2 regions of the Brevundimonas sp. FV1ye29L genome follow, and region 2 is predicted to be linked to the other one. Evidence: predicted binding sites of a transcription regulator. Region 2 holds the regulator's gene; the other holds the start of a gene.
The links. The regulator LexA, encoded in region 2, represses DNA repair genes until DNA is damaged. The targets are predictions, from matches to a motif close to ATGTTCNCNANNTGTTCT.

Region 1: recA (recombinase RecA) is a predicted target of LexA. The motif match lies at 4,101-4,118, and genes of this name have one in related genera.

What each region holds. Positions count from the first base shown of each region.
Region 1 is NZ_CM178730.1:946,389-953,502, reverse strand. Features, by position in the region: gene ACW17W_RS04720 (response regulator) at 1-174, shown strand, start outside; gene ACW17W_RS04715 (CheR family methyltransferase) at 189-1,004, shown strand; gene ACW17W_RS04710 (M20/M25/M40 family metallo-hydrolase) at 1,079-3,043, shown strand; gene ACW17W_RS04705 (hypothetical protein) at 3,055-3,975, opposite strand; gene recA (recombinase RecA) at 4,213-5,295, shown strand; gene ACW17W_RS04695 (thiol-disulfide oxidoreductase DCC family protein) at 5,580-5,930, opposite strand; gene ACW17W_RS04690 (hypothetical protein) at 6,058-6,288, shown strand; gene ACW17W_RS04685 (hypothetical protein) at 6,345-6,968, shown strand.
Region 2 is NZ_CM178730.1:1,650,995-1,658,108, reverse strand. Features, by position in the region: gene trpE (anthranilate synthase component I) at 1-642, shown strand, start outside; gene ACW17W_RS08115 (hypothetical protein) at 723-896, shown strand; gene ACW17W_RS08110 (hypothetical protein) at 951-1,190, opposite strand; gene ACW17W_RS08105 (anthranilate synthase component II) at 1,297-1,887, shown strand; gene trpD (anthranilate phosphoribosyltransferase) at 1,897-2,940, shown strand; gene trpC (indole-3-glycerol phosphate synthase TrpC) at 2,937-3,743, shown strand; gene ACW17W_RS08090 (hypothetical protein) at 3,740-4,132, shown strand; gene lexA (transcriptional repressor LexA) at 4,243-4,926, shown strand; gene ACW17W_RS08080 (ComEC/Rec2 family competence protein) at 5,104-7,114, opposite strand, start outside.

The DNA of each region.
Region 1 (7,114 bases), 700 kb from region 2:
CGCCGCCTTCGCGCCCTGCCGGGCGGCGAGGCGCCAAAGGTCCTGTTCTGCACCGTAGAGACGGCCCCTGAACGGATCGCCGAGGCCCTGTCCGCCGGCGCCGATGACTATGTGATGAAGCCGTTTGACGGAGAGATCCTCCAGTCGAAATTCGCGGAGGTGGGCGCCGTCTGACGGCCGCGATCAGCATGACTCCTGACGATTTCGAGCGATTGCAGGCCCTGATGGCCACCCGCGCGGGCTTCCGCCTGACGCGGGACCGCATGCATCTGGCCGAACATCGCCTGGGGCCGATCGCCCGGCGCGAAGGCTTCGACTCCGTTCAGGCCCTGCTTGACGCCCTCTGGGCGCGGCCCGTCGCTTCACTGGGCTGGTCGGTGATCGAGGCCCTGCTGAACAGCGAGACATGGTTCCGTCGCGACCGCGCGCCGTTCGACTCCTTTGCCCGCGAGTTGCTGCCTGCGCTCGGCAAGGCCCGGCCCGGCGGACTGGTCCGCGTCTGGTCGGCCGGCTGTTCGAACGGTCAGGAAGCCTATTCGCTGGCTATGGCCGCCCTGGACGCCCGGGCCCATGTCGAGATCAGCGCCACCGACCTGTCGGCCCGGGCCGTCGATCGCGCAAGATCGGGCGCCTACACCGGTTTCGAGATCCAGCGCGGCCTGTCCGCCGCCACGATGTTGCGCTGGTTCGAGCCGCTGGACGACCACTGGGTGGCCCGCGCGGACCTGAGGGACGCCGTCCGCTTCAGCCGGTCCAATCTTCTGGACGAACCGCTGGAGGGGCCGCGCTACGACGTCATCTTCTGCCGCCATGTACTCAAGGATATGGAGCCGACCCGTCGGGCTGCGGTCATCGAGGCGCTGGAGCGCCGGCTGGTGGACGACGGCTGCCTGTTCGTCGGCGCCGACGAACGGCTGGAAAACGACAGTGTGGCCTTCCGACCGGTGAACGGCCGCAAGGGACTGTTCGTGAAGTCGCCGTCCTCGATCTCGCGCGCCGCCTGATTCCCGCCCACCGCGCCAAAGTCGCGTGACACCCCGCTTTTTCCCGCCCTACACTTCGCCTCGGGGGGAATGACATGCAGCTGGACTCATCTCGGATAGAGCCGACCCGCGTCGATCCGGCCCGCGTCGATCCGGCGCCTTCATGGCCGATGGCGCTGCGCCGCATCGCGCTCCTTCCCTGCGCCCTGGCCCTGGCCCTGTCGCTGGGCATCGCCGCCCTTCAGGTTCCGTCGCCGCAGGGGCTCGACACCGCCGCGACCGGCTTCTCCACCGCGCGCGCCATGGTCGATGTCCGCGCCATCGCCCGGGCGCCGCATCCCGTCGGTTCGGCGGAGCATCGGCGGGTCCAGGACCATCTATTCGCGCGGATGACCGCGCTCGGCCTCAATCCCGAACGCCAGACCGGCGTCCTGTCGCCCGAAGCCGTGCGTCGGATGGAGCGCTGGGGTCTGGATCCGGCCAGTCCGGTGGTGAACCTGGTCGGCGTCCTTCCCGCCTCCGGACCACAGGCCCGGCCGAACGCCCCCGCCGTCCTCCTGATGGCCCACTATGACACCAGCCCGACCTCCCCCGGCGCGGCCGACGACTCGACCGGCGTGGCGGCGGTGCTGGAGACCGTCCGCGCCATCAAGGCGCGCGGCCCGATCCGACGCCCCCTGATCGTCCTGCTGACCGACGGGGAGGAGCTGAATCTCGACGGGGCGCGCGCCTTCTTCAGCGAGCACCCGCTGCGCGAACGGATCGGCGCCGTGGTCAATCTGGAGGCGCGGGGCGGAGGCGGCCGGGCCATGATGTTCGAGACCGGCCCCGGCAACCGCCAGACCATCGAACTGTTCGCCCGGGCATCCGCCCGCGCGCCGGGCGGACCGACCTCGAACTCCCTGGCCGTGGTCGTCTATGAGAACATGCCCAACGGCACCGATTTCACCATCGCGCGTCAGCGGGGCCTGGCCGGGATCAATCTCGCCTTCATCGGCCGTCCGGACCAGTACCACGCCCCGAATGCGACGCCCGGGGCCCTCGACCAGGGCGCGGTCCAGCATATCGGCGGTCAGGCGCTGGAGGCGGCCGACGCCTTCGTCCGAACCCCCGCCCTGCCCGTCGCCGGAGAGCGCCGCGTCTACGCCGACCTGATGGGCCAGGTGATCATCAGCCACTCCCCCGCTGCCGGCTGGTGGGTGTTTGCGGTCACCCTCGCCCTGACCGCCTTCGGCTACTGGGGCGCGCGCCACGCCACCCGGCTCCGGTTCAGCGAGGTCCTGCGCGGCGCCGCCGACGGCCTTTGGCTGGTCGCCACCGGACTGGTCCTGACCACGGCCGTCCGCCTGCTGGCCGGCCCCCTGTCCAGCCGCGCCGACAGCCCGGAGACCTACTATACCCTGTTGCGTCGCCTGCCCTGGATCGAGGGGGGCGCCGTGCTGGTGATCCTGGCGGTGGTGCTGACCCTGTTGGCAGGGCGTCAGGCGTTCGGCCGGATCGCCCTGACCGCCGTGGTCGCCCTCGCCGCCCTGTTCGCCGTGATCATGGGCGGGTTCGGCTATGTCGTTCCGGCGGCGGCCGCCCTCTCGATCCTGCTGATCTGGACCGTGCGAGGCCCGCGCTCGACGCGCGGCGGCTGGATCGGGCTGATCGGCCTCGTGGCCCTGCTGGGCGGCGTCGTTCAGGTCCTGTCCCCGGAGGCCGCCTTCCTCCTGTTGTGGCCCGCCCTGCTCGCCGCTGCCGCCCTGGCCGCGTCCATGGTCATCAGCGCCCGGCTGGTCGGTCCGGTCGCCCTGATTGCGCCGGCGATCGCCACCGTTCTGGGCGGCGCATGGATCGTCTATCTGGCGCACCCGGTCTTCCTCGGCGTCGGCATGGATCTCCCGGGCGTGCTCGCCCCGCTGGCCCTGCTGGCGCTGGTGTTCGCCTATCCGTTGGGGCGGATCATTCCGGCGCCGCGCCTGCTGGCCGCGACCGCCTGTGCGGTATTGATCCTCGGGACCGGCGTGAGCCTGTGGGCGCAGGTCGCGGAGCCCGCGCCGCCGTCCTCGACGCAGTGAATCCAGCGGGTTCAGTCGCCCGGGCGGGCGTCCCGCTCCCGCGCCTTCCGCTCCATCCGGTTGATGATGTCCACGCTCTGCATTGAGGCGGAGCGCCGGTCGTCGCTGGCGTAGAGGGCCTGCACAAACGCCACGTCCTGTTCCGTCAGCACCGCCTCCGGATCGCGCAGCCCCTCCGGCCCGACCAGCGACAGCACGCCATCGCCCTGCCCTTCGCCCGGATCGCGACGATCCACCGCCACCGTATAGGCGAGATAGTCGATCAGGGGCTGACGCGGCGCCGCCTCCGCGACCCTGGTGTCGACGACGACCATGGCGCGATCGATCTGCGCGCCGGTGCTGAGATCGATGCGGGAATAGGGCAGGGACAGAATCGCGCCGCCGCCGCCGCCGGTCAGCATTGAGCGGCCAACGGGCGTGGGCGTCCCTCCCGACTCCCCGCCCGGCGCCCCGGTCATCATACTCATGGCGCCGGGCGCCAGGTCGCCGCCATAGGTGATGCGGTGCATCCAGCTCATCCTGCGGTCCGGATCAACGAACGCCGCCATGGATTCCGCATTGTTGCGAAACAGGCCGAAACGGTGCCGACGCGCCACCCCTTGTGAAAATTCCGCCGGCCGGTCGGTGATCGCAATCACCGCATTCGCGGTGCACCTCGGCCCCGCGACCGGCACGTCCAGAACCTTCAGGGTTGCGGCGATACCCGCCTCCAGAGCCCGTGCGTCCTCGCGGTCCGGGCCGATGACCCGAACGCAGACCGGCGAGGACCATCGCGCGATCTGCGCGACCTGCTGCCCGCTGCGCCGGGGCTGGATTGTCCCGGAGACATAGGCTCGAGCGGCGTCCCGCACGCCATGGACGACCACATCGTCCACGGTCGAGGGCGCAGCGCCCTCCTGCCCCGCCAAAAGCATCAACACGAGCAGGATCATGACGCCGCTCCATTCCGCCCCCCGAACCTGACACGCCCCGGCCGCCTCATCAACGTCCGGGGTCGGCCGGCCCGACCTACGCCAAAACCGGACGTATCGTGCGGACGGACGGCGTCAGACCCGAAAGAACATATTGGCAACCGGCCGAAACCATGTTCTAGTTCTGTTCACGGACAGCGGGACATTTCCCGGCCTGCCGGCGGGTCGACGGGAATCATGGCAAGGGACACGAACAAGATGGCATCGCAGGCGGCATTGAAATTGGTGGGCAAGGACGACGGCGACAAACAGCGCGCGCTCGAGGCGGCGATCGCCCAGATTGATCGCGCCTTCGGCAAGGGCTCGGTCATGAAGCTGGGCAAGGGCGGGGTGGTGGCGGAAATCCCGTCCGTCTCGACCGGATCGCTGGGCCTGGACATGGCGCTGGGCATCGGCGGCCTGCCGCGCGGTCGGGTGATCGAGGTGTTCGGTCCGGAGTCCTCGGGCAAGACCACCCTGGCCCTGCACACCGTGGCCGAGATCCAGAAGGCCGGCGGCACCGCCGCCTTCGTCGACGCCGAACATGCCCTCGATCCGGGCTACGCCCAGAAGCTGGGCGTCAATCTCGACGACCTGCTGGTGTCGCAGCCCGACACGGGTGAACAGGCGCTGGAGATCGTCGACACCCTGGTGCGCTCGGGGGCCGTGGACATCGTGGTGGTCGATTCCGTCGCCGCCCTGACGCCGCGCGCCGAGATCGAGGGCGAGATGGGCGACAGCCTGCCGGGCCTCCAGGCCCGCCTGATGTCCCAGGCCCTGCGCAAACTGACCGCCTCCATTTCCAAGTCGAACTGCATCGTCCTGTTCATCAACCAGATCCGTCACAAGATCGGCGTCATGTACGGTTCGCCGGAAACGACGACGGGCGGCAATGCGCTGAAATTCTACGCCTCGGTCCGCCTCGACATCCGCCGCACCGGCGCGATCAAGGACCGCGACGAGGTGGTCGGCAACACCACCCGGGTCAAGGTGGTCAAGAACAAGGTGGCCCCGCCGTTCCGGGAGGTCATCTTCGACATCATGTACGGCGAGGGCATCTCCAAACTGGGCGAGATCATCGACCTGGGCGTCAAGGCCGGGATCATCGAGAAGTCGGGCAGCTGGTTCAGCTATGACTCGACCCGGATCGGCCAGGGCCGCGAGAACGTGCGGACCTTCCTCAAGACCAATCCGGATATCGCCGCCTCGATCGAAAAGGCCGTGCGCGCCTCGACCAACAAGATCGCTGAAGAGCTGCTGGGCACGCCCGAGCCCGACGAGGGCCAGGACCTCGAAGGCTGATACCTCCGGACCAGGAAGTGCACGAAAGTGCACTTCCTTTTTAACGTCTCCCCTCGATCATCCTCCCCCGACCCGGGGGAATACCAGACACTCCGCCCGGCTGGTCCTCGCGACCCGCCACCGACCCTTGTGGGGATCGGCCGGGTGGAGCAGGGCCGTCCGGGGCAACCCGGGCGGCCCGACCCTGTCAGCCCACCCGTGATCGGCCCCTCATCGCCATCCCTCGGGATCGCCAGTCGCCGCCCGTCACCAGCTGCCTGCGTTCGCCGGACGCCCTTGCGGCTTCACGGTCCGCGCAGCGCCCGCTGCAGCCGGGGCCTGACCTTCAAAAACCCGATATAGAGATGTTCCAGCCCGGCCAGCACCAGCCGGTTGCGCGCCAGATGCCCGAACGGGGCCAGCAGGGGGATGGCCCGCCACATGGCGGCGAAGGCCTCGGCGCCGGACACCATCCGTCCGTTCTCGCGAGCATGAAACCGGGCCAGCAGCTCGGCCCGGTCGACGGGGCACGTCCCCTCTCCCGTCGCCACATCGGTGAACCGGATCGCGCCGCGCCGGTCCAGCCGCCGCAACAGATGGATCTCCCGCCTGCACAGCGGACAGTCGCCATCGAACCAGACTTCAAGCCTTGCCATCAAACCGTCCTACGCCTCCTGCTAGCCTGCGTCTCCACCCTGCGACGCCATGTCCGCACGGCTCCCCGGCCGAAACCGGCGAACCCTGCCACTGCGGGCCGACTGACCGTCCTGAAGGAAAGACCCCATGACCGACGACGACATCCAGACCCTGAGCCAGTTCAATCTCGCCGAGGCCGACGACGGCTATCTGCTGGAGATCGGGGGCGACGGCGGGGCCCTGGTGCGTCTCAAGGCCAGCGCCGAACAGATCGACGCCATCATCGAAGCCCTCGACGCCCTCCTGGCCGACGATGATGCGGCCGATGCCGTCGACGGCGAAACCAAGAGCGATGAAGCCGTGGCGGACAACGGGTAAATCAGCCCTGACCGGACCACGATCAACACCACACCCTGACCCGGGAAGCCGCAGTCATGACATTCGACAGCTACAGACCCTTCGCCGCCGCACTGATGGCTCTCGGGCTCCTGTCCACCCAGGCCGGGTGCATGACCCTGGCGGCCTACTCGCTGGCGCAGGAGGAGCGAAAGGCCGATGTCATGCGCCGGATCGATCCCGCCGCCCATGCCTGGGCCCTGGCCGACGCCGCCCCTGTCAGCGGCCGGGTCGCGGTCATTTCGGAGTATGAGCAACAGTACGGGACGCTCCGGCGTGTTCCCGCCCGCACCCTGACCTGTGCCGGCCACGAGGTCAGCCTGATACCCGATACGGAACAGATGCGCTGGCAGGTCGGGCGTCTCTATACCCTCAGGGTGGTCGACCGGGGCGACTGGGTCTGGCCGGCCATCCAGTTCAACTCATGGCCGACGGACTGGTCGCCCTATATCCGGTCCACCTCCTGCCGGGCTGACGGATCGTTCACCTTCCCGTCCGTTCCCGACGGCCGCTACCTGCTGATCACAGAGATCACCTCGCCCCAGCCGGCCGATCCCGGGTCCGGCGGCCAGATCCTGAAACCGGTCGTCGTCAGGACGGGGGTCCCCGTCGATGTGACGATGCGATCCGGCTACCTCAACGGGCCGCTCATCCCCCGCTAGAGAGCCCCCTGGCCCGCATCCCGCCATCGACGGCAGCGCAAACCCGCCCCGCTGCGCCGATCCGGTTCCAGCAATGATGCGTTCCGGGTCAAACCCCTATATGACGCCCGTTCGTCCATCGTCGCCCGATCGAAACCGAAGACCAC
Region 2 (7,114 bases):
GAGATTCTGGTGCGGCTGAAGGATGGCGGGGTCACCATCCGCCCCCTCGCCGGCACTCGCGGCCGGGGCGATACGCCCGAAGCCGACCGTGCGCTGGAGGCCGAACTGCTGGCCGATCCCAAGGAACGCGCCGAGCACCTGATGCTGCTGGATCTGGGCCGCAACGACGTCGGCCGGGTCTCCGTCCCCGGCACGGTCGAGGTCACCGAGAGCTTCGTCGTCGAACGCTACAGCCAGGTCATGCATATCGTCTCGAACGTCAGGGGGCGCGCCGATCCGAAGCTGGATGCGGTCGATACGCTTCTGGCCGCCCTGCCCGCCGGCACCCTGTCGGGCGCGCCGAAGGTCCGCGCCATGGAGATCATCGACGAACTGGAAGATCTGAAGCGCGGCGTCGGCTATGGCGGCGGCGTGGGCTATATCTCGGCCGGAGGCGAGGCCGACATCTGCATCGTCCTGCGCACCGCCCTGTTCGCCGACGGCCAGGTGTTCGTCCAGGCCGGCGCCGGCGTCGTGGCCGATTCGGATCCGGCCGCCGAATATGCCGAGACCTGCGCCAAGGCCCGCGCCCCGATGCGCGCCGCCGAGGACGCCTGGCGGTTTGAATTGGGCGCGCCCTTGAACGCTCCCGGCGTGATCTGAACTCTCCGGTATCCCGGCGTCTTGCCGCCGCAGTGGATCAATCCGGCCCGGCAGTCGTTCCTGTCCCATCGGAAACAGGAATGACGACCATGCAGGGCGAGGACGAACAGATCAAGGAGACGACAGAAGAGGCCCGTCAGGGCGAAAATATCCGCGGGATGACCAGCGTTCTCGGCGTCTCGATCACCGGCGTGGTCATCGTGCTGGGCCTCGGGCTGGTGGGCTTTATCGCCTGGAACGCCGGCTGGTTCTGACCCTCCCGGCGCTGTGGCCGGCCTGAGCCGCCCTTTGGGTCGGGGTCGTGACGCTCAGCCCGCGTCGGACCGCAGCATCGTCGCGGGGCCGACGGCCTCTTGTCGCGATGGTGGCGTCCAGTCGCTTTCGTCGACGGCAAAGCCCGGCCCCAGAATCATGACCCCCGCCATCAGCACCGCCGCCGTCGCCGCCACAAAGGCCGCGCCCAGGGCCGCGACCGGACTGGCCGGCGCCTCGTCGGGTTCCGCCAGAAGATGACGGGCCAGTTCGATCTGTTGTCCGGCGACGGCCATGGCGGCGTTTCCCTTGCGCCGCGCGATATGAAAACTGCGTCGGTTAACGATCAGTTTCCCGCCAGGCCCTTTGCACCCTGCGTCGGCACAGCCTAAAGACCGGCGCATGATCCTGGTCGTCGATAACTACGACAGCTTTACCTACAACCTCGTCCACTATCTGGCGGAGCTGGGTGCGGAGACGCGTGTCGTGCGCAATGACGAGCTGACGACGGATGAGGCCTGGGCGCTGAAGCCGGAGGCCGTGCTGCTGTCGCCCGGCCCCTGCGCCCCGGATCAGGCCGGAATCTGTCTGGCCCTGATCGACACGGCGCCGCTGGACATGCCGATCCTCGGCGTCTGCCTCGGCCACCAGGCCATCGGTCAGGCCATGGGCGGCCATGTGATCCGCGCCAAGGCCCTGATGCACGGCAAGACCTCGCCGATCCTGCACGAGGGGAAGGGCATGTTCGCCGGGCTTCCGAGCCCGTTCACCGCTACACGCTATCACTCGCTGGCGGTGTCGCGCGACACCCTGCCCAATACCCTCGACGTGACCGCCTGGACGGCCGACGGCGAGATCATGGCCTTCCAGCATCACGAGCGGCCGATCCACGGCGTCCAGTTCCACCCGGAATCCATCGCCACCGAACATGGCCATGAGATGCTGGCCAACTTCCTCGATCTGGCGGGCGTTCGGCGTCTCGCGACGGTCTGAGGACGGCCTATGAGCACCGACGGCGGCTTCAAGCCCCTGCTGGCCCGATTGATTGATGGTCAGGTCCTGTCGTCAGACGAGGCCCACGATTTCTTCGCCGCCTGCCTGCGCGGCGAGCCGACCCCGGCCCAGGTCGCCGCCGCCGTCACCGCCCTGCGGATGCGCGGCGAGACGGTCGAGGAGATCGCCGCCTTCGCCCAGGCGATGCGCGACGCCGCCACGCAGCTGGATCATCCCTGGGACGTCATCGACACCTGCGGAACCGGCGGCGACGGGGCTCACACGTTCAACATCTCCACCGCCTCGGCCCTGGTTCTGGCCGGCGCGGGGGTCAAGGTGGCCAAGCACGGCAACCGGGCGATGAGCTCGAAATCCGGGTCGTCCGACGTCCTGTCGGTGCTGGGGGTCGACCTGACCGCCGGCCTGGCCAGACAGCGTCAGGCGCTGGACGAGGCCGGCATCGCCTTCCTGTTCGCCCCGGCCTACCACGGGGCGATGCGCCACGTCGGTCCGGTGCGGGCCGAAATCGGCTTCCGCACCGTGTTCAACCTGCTGGGGCCGCTGTCCAACCCGGCGGGGGCGAAACGCCAGCTGATGGGGGTCTATGATCCGCGCCTGCTGGAGCCCCTGGCCGAGGTGCTGGGCCGGCTGGGCGCCGTGCGCGCCTGGACGGTCCACGGTCAGGGTCTCGACGAACTGACCACGACCGGCGAGAGCGAGGTCGCCGAATGGCGCAACGGCGCCGTCCGCCGTTTCACCGTCACGCCCGAGGACGCGGGTCTGGGCCGGGCCTCGATCGAGGATCTGCGCGGGGGCGACGCGGAGGCCAATGCCGAGGCTCTCAACGCCCTGCTGGACGGCGCCGCCGGCCCTTACCGCGACATCGTCCTGCTCAACGCCGCCGCCGCCCTCATGGTGGCGGACAGGGCCGAAGATCTGAAACAGGGCGTCGCCCTCGCCGCCGCCGCCATCGACGACGGCCGCGCGCGCGCCGCCCTCGAGGCCCTGGCGCGCATCACCTCCGCCCCGGATGAGGAAGAGCCCCGGAATTGACCGACATCCTGTCCCGCATCGCCGACTACAAGCGAGACGAGGTCGCGGCCCGCAAGGCCATGCGCAGCCTCGCCGATCTGGAGACGGCCGCCGCCGCCGCGTCGGCCCCGCGCGGTTTCCGCACCGCTCTTGAGACCCACGTCGAGGCGACGGGCCGCCCCGCCCTGATCGCCGAGATCAAGAAGGCCAGCCCGTCGAAGGGACTGATCCGGCCGGACTTCGACCCGCCCGCCCTCGCCCGCGCCTATGAGCGGGGCGGGGCCCAATGCCTGTCGGTCCTGACCGACGGCCCCAGTTTTCAGGGCGACGACGCCTTCCTGACCGCCGCGCGCGACGCGGTCGCCCTGCCCTGTCTGAGGAAGGACTTCCTCGTCGATCCGTGGCAGGTGGCCGAGAGCCGCGCCCTGGGCGCCGACTGCATCCTGATCATCCTCGCCATGATCGACGACGGTCTGGCCGGCGAACTTCTGGCCGAGGCCGATCGATTCGGCATGGACGCCCTGATCGAGACCCATGACGAGGCCGAGATGGCCCGCGCCTGCCGTCTGGGCGGCGATCTGGTCGGGGTCAACAACCGCTCGCTCAAGACCTTCGAGGTCGATCTGGAGACGACCGAACGCCTGGCCATGCTGAGCCCGGTCAAGGCCCTGCTGGTGGCCGAGAGCGGCATCTTCACGCCCGATGACGTCCAGCGGGTGTCGGACGCCCACGCGCAGGCGGTGCTGGTCGGCGAAAGCCTGATGCGTCAGGCGGATGTCGAGGCGGCGACGCGGGCGTTGATGTCGGAGCCAAGCGTCCGGTGAACCGGTTCCTGATCGGCTGCCTCGCGATACTTTGCTTGGGGACGAGCTGCGCACCTCACCGGCAAATCGCAACCGTTCAAACATCTTGTGACGGCCCAGATTCCTGCGCTGCAATTACCGTCGCCTTCGTTCATTTCGAAGGTCAGCGAGTACGGCTTCTGGTCGATGGGGTCGTCGTGCTGGACGAGGTTCTCAGCACCGACGATGACAGCACGGGCATCTCAAAAGTCATCAAGCTAGAGGCGGCCGCCGGTAGCGCGATCACGCTACTCATCGATGGAACTTTGGCAGACGGTGAAAGGCTTCAGGCAGCGACCCGCTCGATCGCCGTCAGTTGGAGGCCTCCATACTTCCACCAATCAGAAAACGTGGCGCTGCTGTTGGATTGACCGGCGTCAGAGGCGGTTGCCCATGATGTCAGCCGTTAAGTTGACATTAGCGAAGAACACTTACAGAACATCGGCAACGGTTCACGCCTTGTTCTGGATGATTCCCCGCCATGCTCACCAAGAAACAGCACGAGCTCCTGATGTTCATCCATGAGCGGATTCAGGAGACCGGCGTCTCCCCTTCGTTCGACGAGATGAAGGAGGCGCTGGATCTGGCGTCAAAGTCGGGCATTCACCGGCTGATCACGGCGCTGGAGGAGCGGGGCTTTATCCGCCGCCTGGCGCACCGGGCCCGGGCGCTGGAGGTCACCCGCATGCCGGACGAGGCCACGCCCCTGCGCGGACGCGGCGTCTTCCGGCCCGAGGTCGTTGAGGGCGGACGGCCCGTCGCGGCGGCCCCCGCCAATGACACCCGCGAACTGCCGCTACTGGGCAAGATCGCCGCCGGCACCCCCATCGCCGCCATCCAGCATGAGCGCGAACGCTATCCGGTGCCGGAGTCCATGCTGGGGTCCGGCGACCACTATATGCTCGAGATCGAGGGGGACTCGATGATCGAGGCGGGGATCCTGAACGGCGATCTGGTGGTCATCAAACGCGTCGATACCGCCGCCTCGGGCGAGATCGTCGTGGCCCTGGTCGAGGGCGAGGAAGCCACCCTGAAACGGCTGCGCAAGAAGGGCGGCTCCATCGCCCTGGAACCCGCCAACCGCGCCTATGAGACCCGCATCTTCGGCCCCGACCAGGTCGAGGTCCAGGGCAAGCTGGTCGGGCTGATCCGGCGGTATCACTAAGGTCCGGCACAGACCCTGCTTCAAATTCCGTCATCCTTGGAGTTGATCCGGGGATCGGACGCTCCTCCCACCCCGACAGGCAGGATGTCGCACGATCCGTGCATCATACCGGCCGCACGGCGGCTGAACCGCTGATCCCCGGATCAAGTCCGGGGATGGCGGCGTTTCGAAGATCACTCACGCCTCAGGCGCCTCCGGGTCGGCGATCCGCGTCCACGGCCGGTCGCCGCGCACCTCCGAGGTCCAGGTCGCCCGCCAGCCCGTCTGGCCGTCGCGCCACAACTCCACCGACCCGCCCCGCGCGAAATCGACGCCGTCCAGCACCAATCTGTCGTGACACTCCGCAGGCAGGCGAGGCAGCACAGCGCGACTGCTGACCACGGAGGCCGACCGGCACAGGGCCGCGAGCGCCTCAATCGATGGGGCGCGCGTTCCCCACCACAGCGCAACAGGAGCGGCGGCAGGGCTTGCCGGCGCACAGGCGTAGCGGCCGCAGGTCCAGCCGTTTTCGGGCCGATCCATCATCTCCAGTCCCCGGCGGCGCGACCAGAGCTCGACGGCGAATTCCCGCACGCCCGGCCGGACCACCACGGCCTGCCGCGCCTGATGGAAGGCGGCGTTGGTCCCGCCGTCGCCGATCCACAGGTCCGGCGTCGGGGCGCGCGGCCAGACCAGCACCGCCGCCGCCAGGGGCAGGCCCAGCCAGCGCAGCCGCCCCTGCCACAGACAGACGATCAGGATGCCGAGGAAGGCGATGGGCAGGACGAAATCCGGCGCGCTGGCCACCGTCCGCACCGCTCCGGGCAGGCCCGCCGTCCAGTGGCCGATCGTCAGCATCAGATCGATGCCCCGGCCGGCCACCCACAGGAACGGCGCGCCCAGACCGACCGGTTCCAGCAGGGCCCCCAGTGCCAGCGCCGGCATCATCAGAAAATCCGCCACCGGGGAGGTCGCCAGATTGGCGAGCAGTCCATAGACCGCCGTCCGGTTGAAATGCTGCATGGCGAACGGACCCGTAGCGAGCCCGGCCACCAGGCTGGCGGCGCAGGCGGCGACCATCCAGCCGCCGAACCTCTGCACCGCCACAATGGGCCAGGGCGCCGAGATCTCGCGCGGCCGGCGCGGCCAGGCCTCGACCAGGCCCACAAGGGCGGCGGTGGCGGCGAAGGACATCTGGAAGCCGGGCGTGACAATGGCCTCGGGCTGGATCGCCAGCACCACCAGGGCCGCGACGGCCAGGGCGTGCATGGTGATCGCCTGCCGGTCCAGCAGGATGGCGATGAAGGCGATCGAGGCCGTGATCGCCGCCCGCTCGGCCGGGGGCGGCGCGCCGGAGATGACCAGATAGGTCCCGACCGCGATCAGACCGGCCACGGCGGCGACCTTCTTGCCCGAGACCCGCAACGCCAGCCAGGGCCAGGCCGCCAGGGCCAGCCGGACGCTGAAGAAGACGAACCCGCCGACCACGGCCATGTGCAGGCCCGAGATCGACAGGATGTGGGCCAGCCCGGAATCGCGCATGGCGTCCAGATCGTCCTGACCGATCCAGGTCTCGTGGCCCGTCACCATGGCCGCGGCGACGCCTCCGGTGCGCGGCCCCAGACGCGCCACGATCCGCTCGGCCAGGCCGAAGCGGACGGCATTGACCTTCATGATCAGGCGCAGACCCCATGACGGCGGATCAAGACTGACCGCGCGAGTTTCTCCCAGTGCGAACGCCACCCCGCCCATGCCGGCGAAAAAGGCGTTGCGGCCGAAATCATAGGCGCCCGGCGCGGCGGGCGGCGGCGGCGGATTGAGGATGGCGAACAGCCGCACAGCCTCGCCGGGCCGGGGCGGCGGCCCCTTCACTGTGGCGCGCAGCCGGATCGGCGTGTCCTCCGGCGCAAGCCCGCGGATCCAGACCGGCGCCACGACGACACGGTGGCCGCGCTGGCCGGGACTGTCGACGTCCAGCACCCAGGCTTCCAGCACCGTCGGCGCCGCCATGGCCGGGGCGATCGGGGCGGCGACGCGCCCGGTGCGGATTCCGGACGCCGCCAGACCGGCCGCCAGACAGGCCAGCAGCATCAGGGGGACGGTCACCGGCCTTCCCGCGCCGGCTCGCCTCGTCGCCAGCCAGAGTCCGGCCGTCAGGATCGCGGCGGCGGCCATCGGCCAGAGCGGCGGCTCGGACCCGAGACTGAAA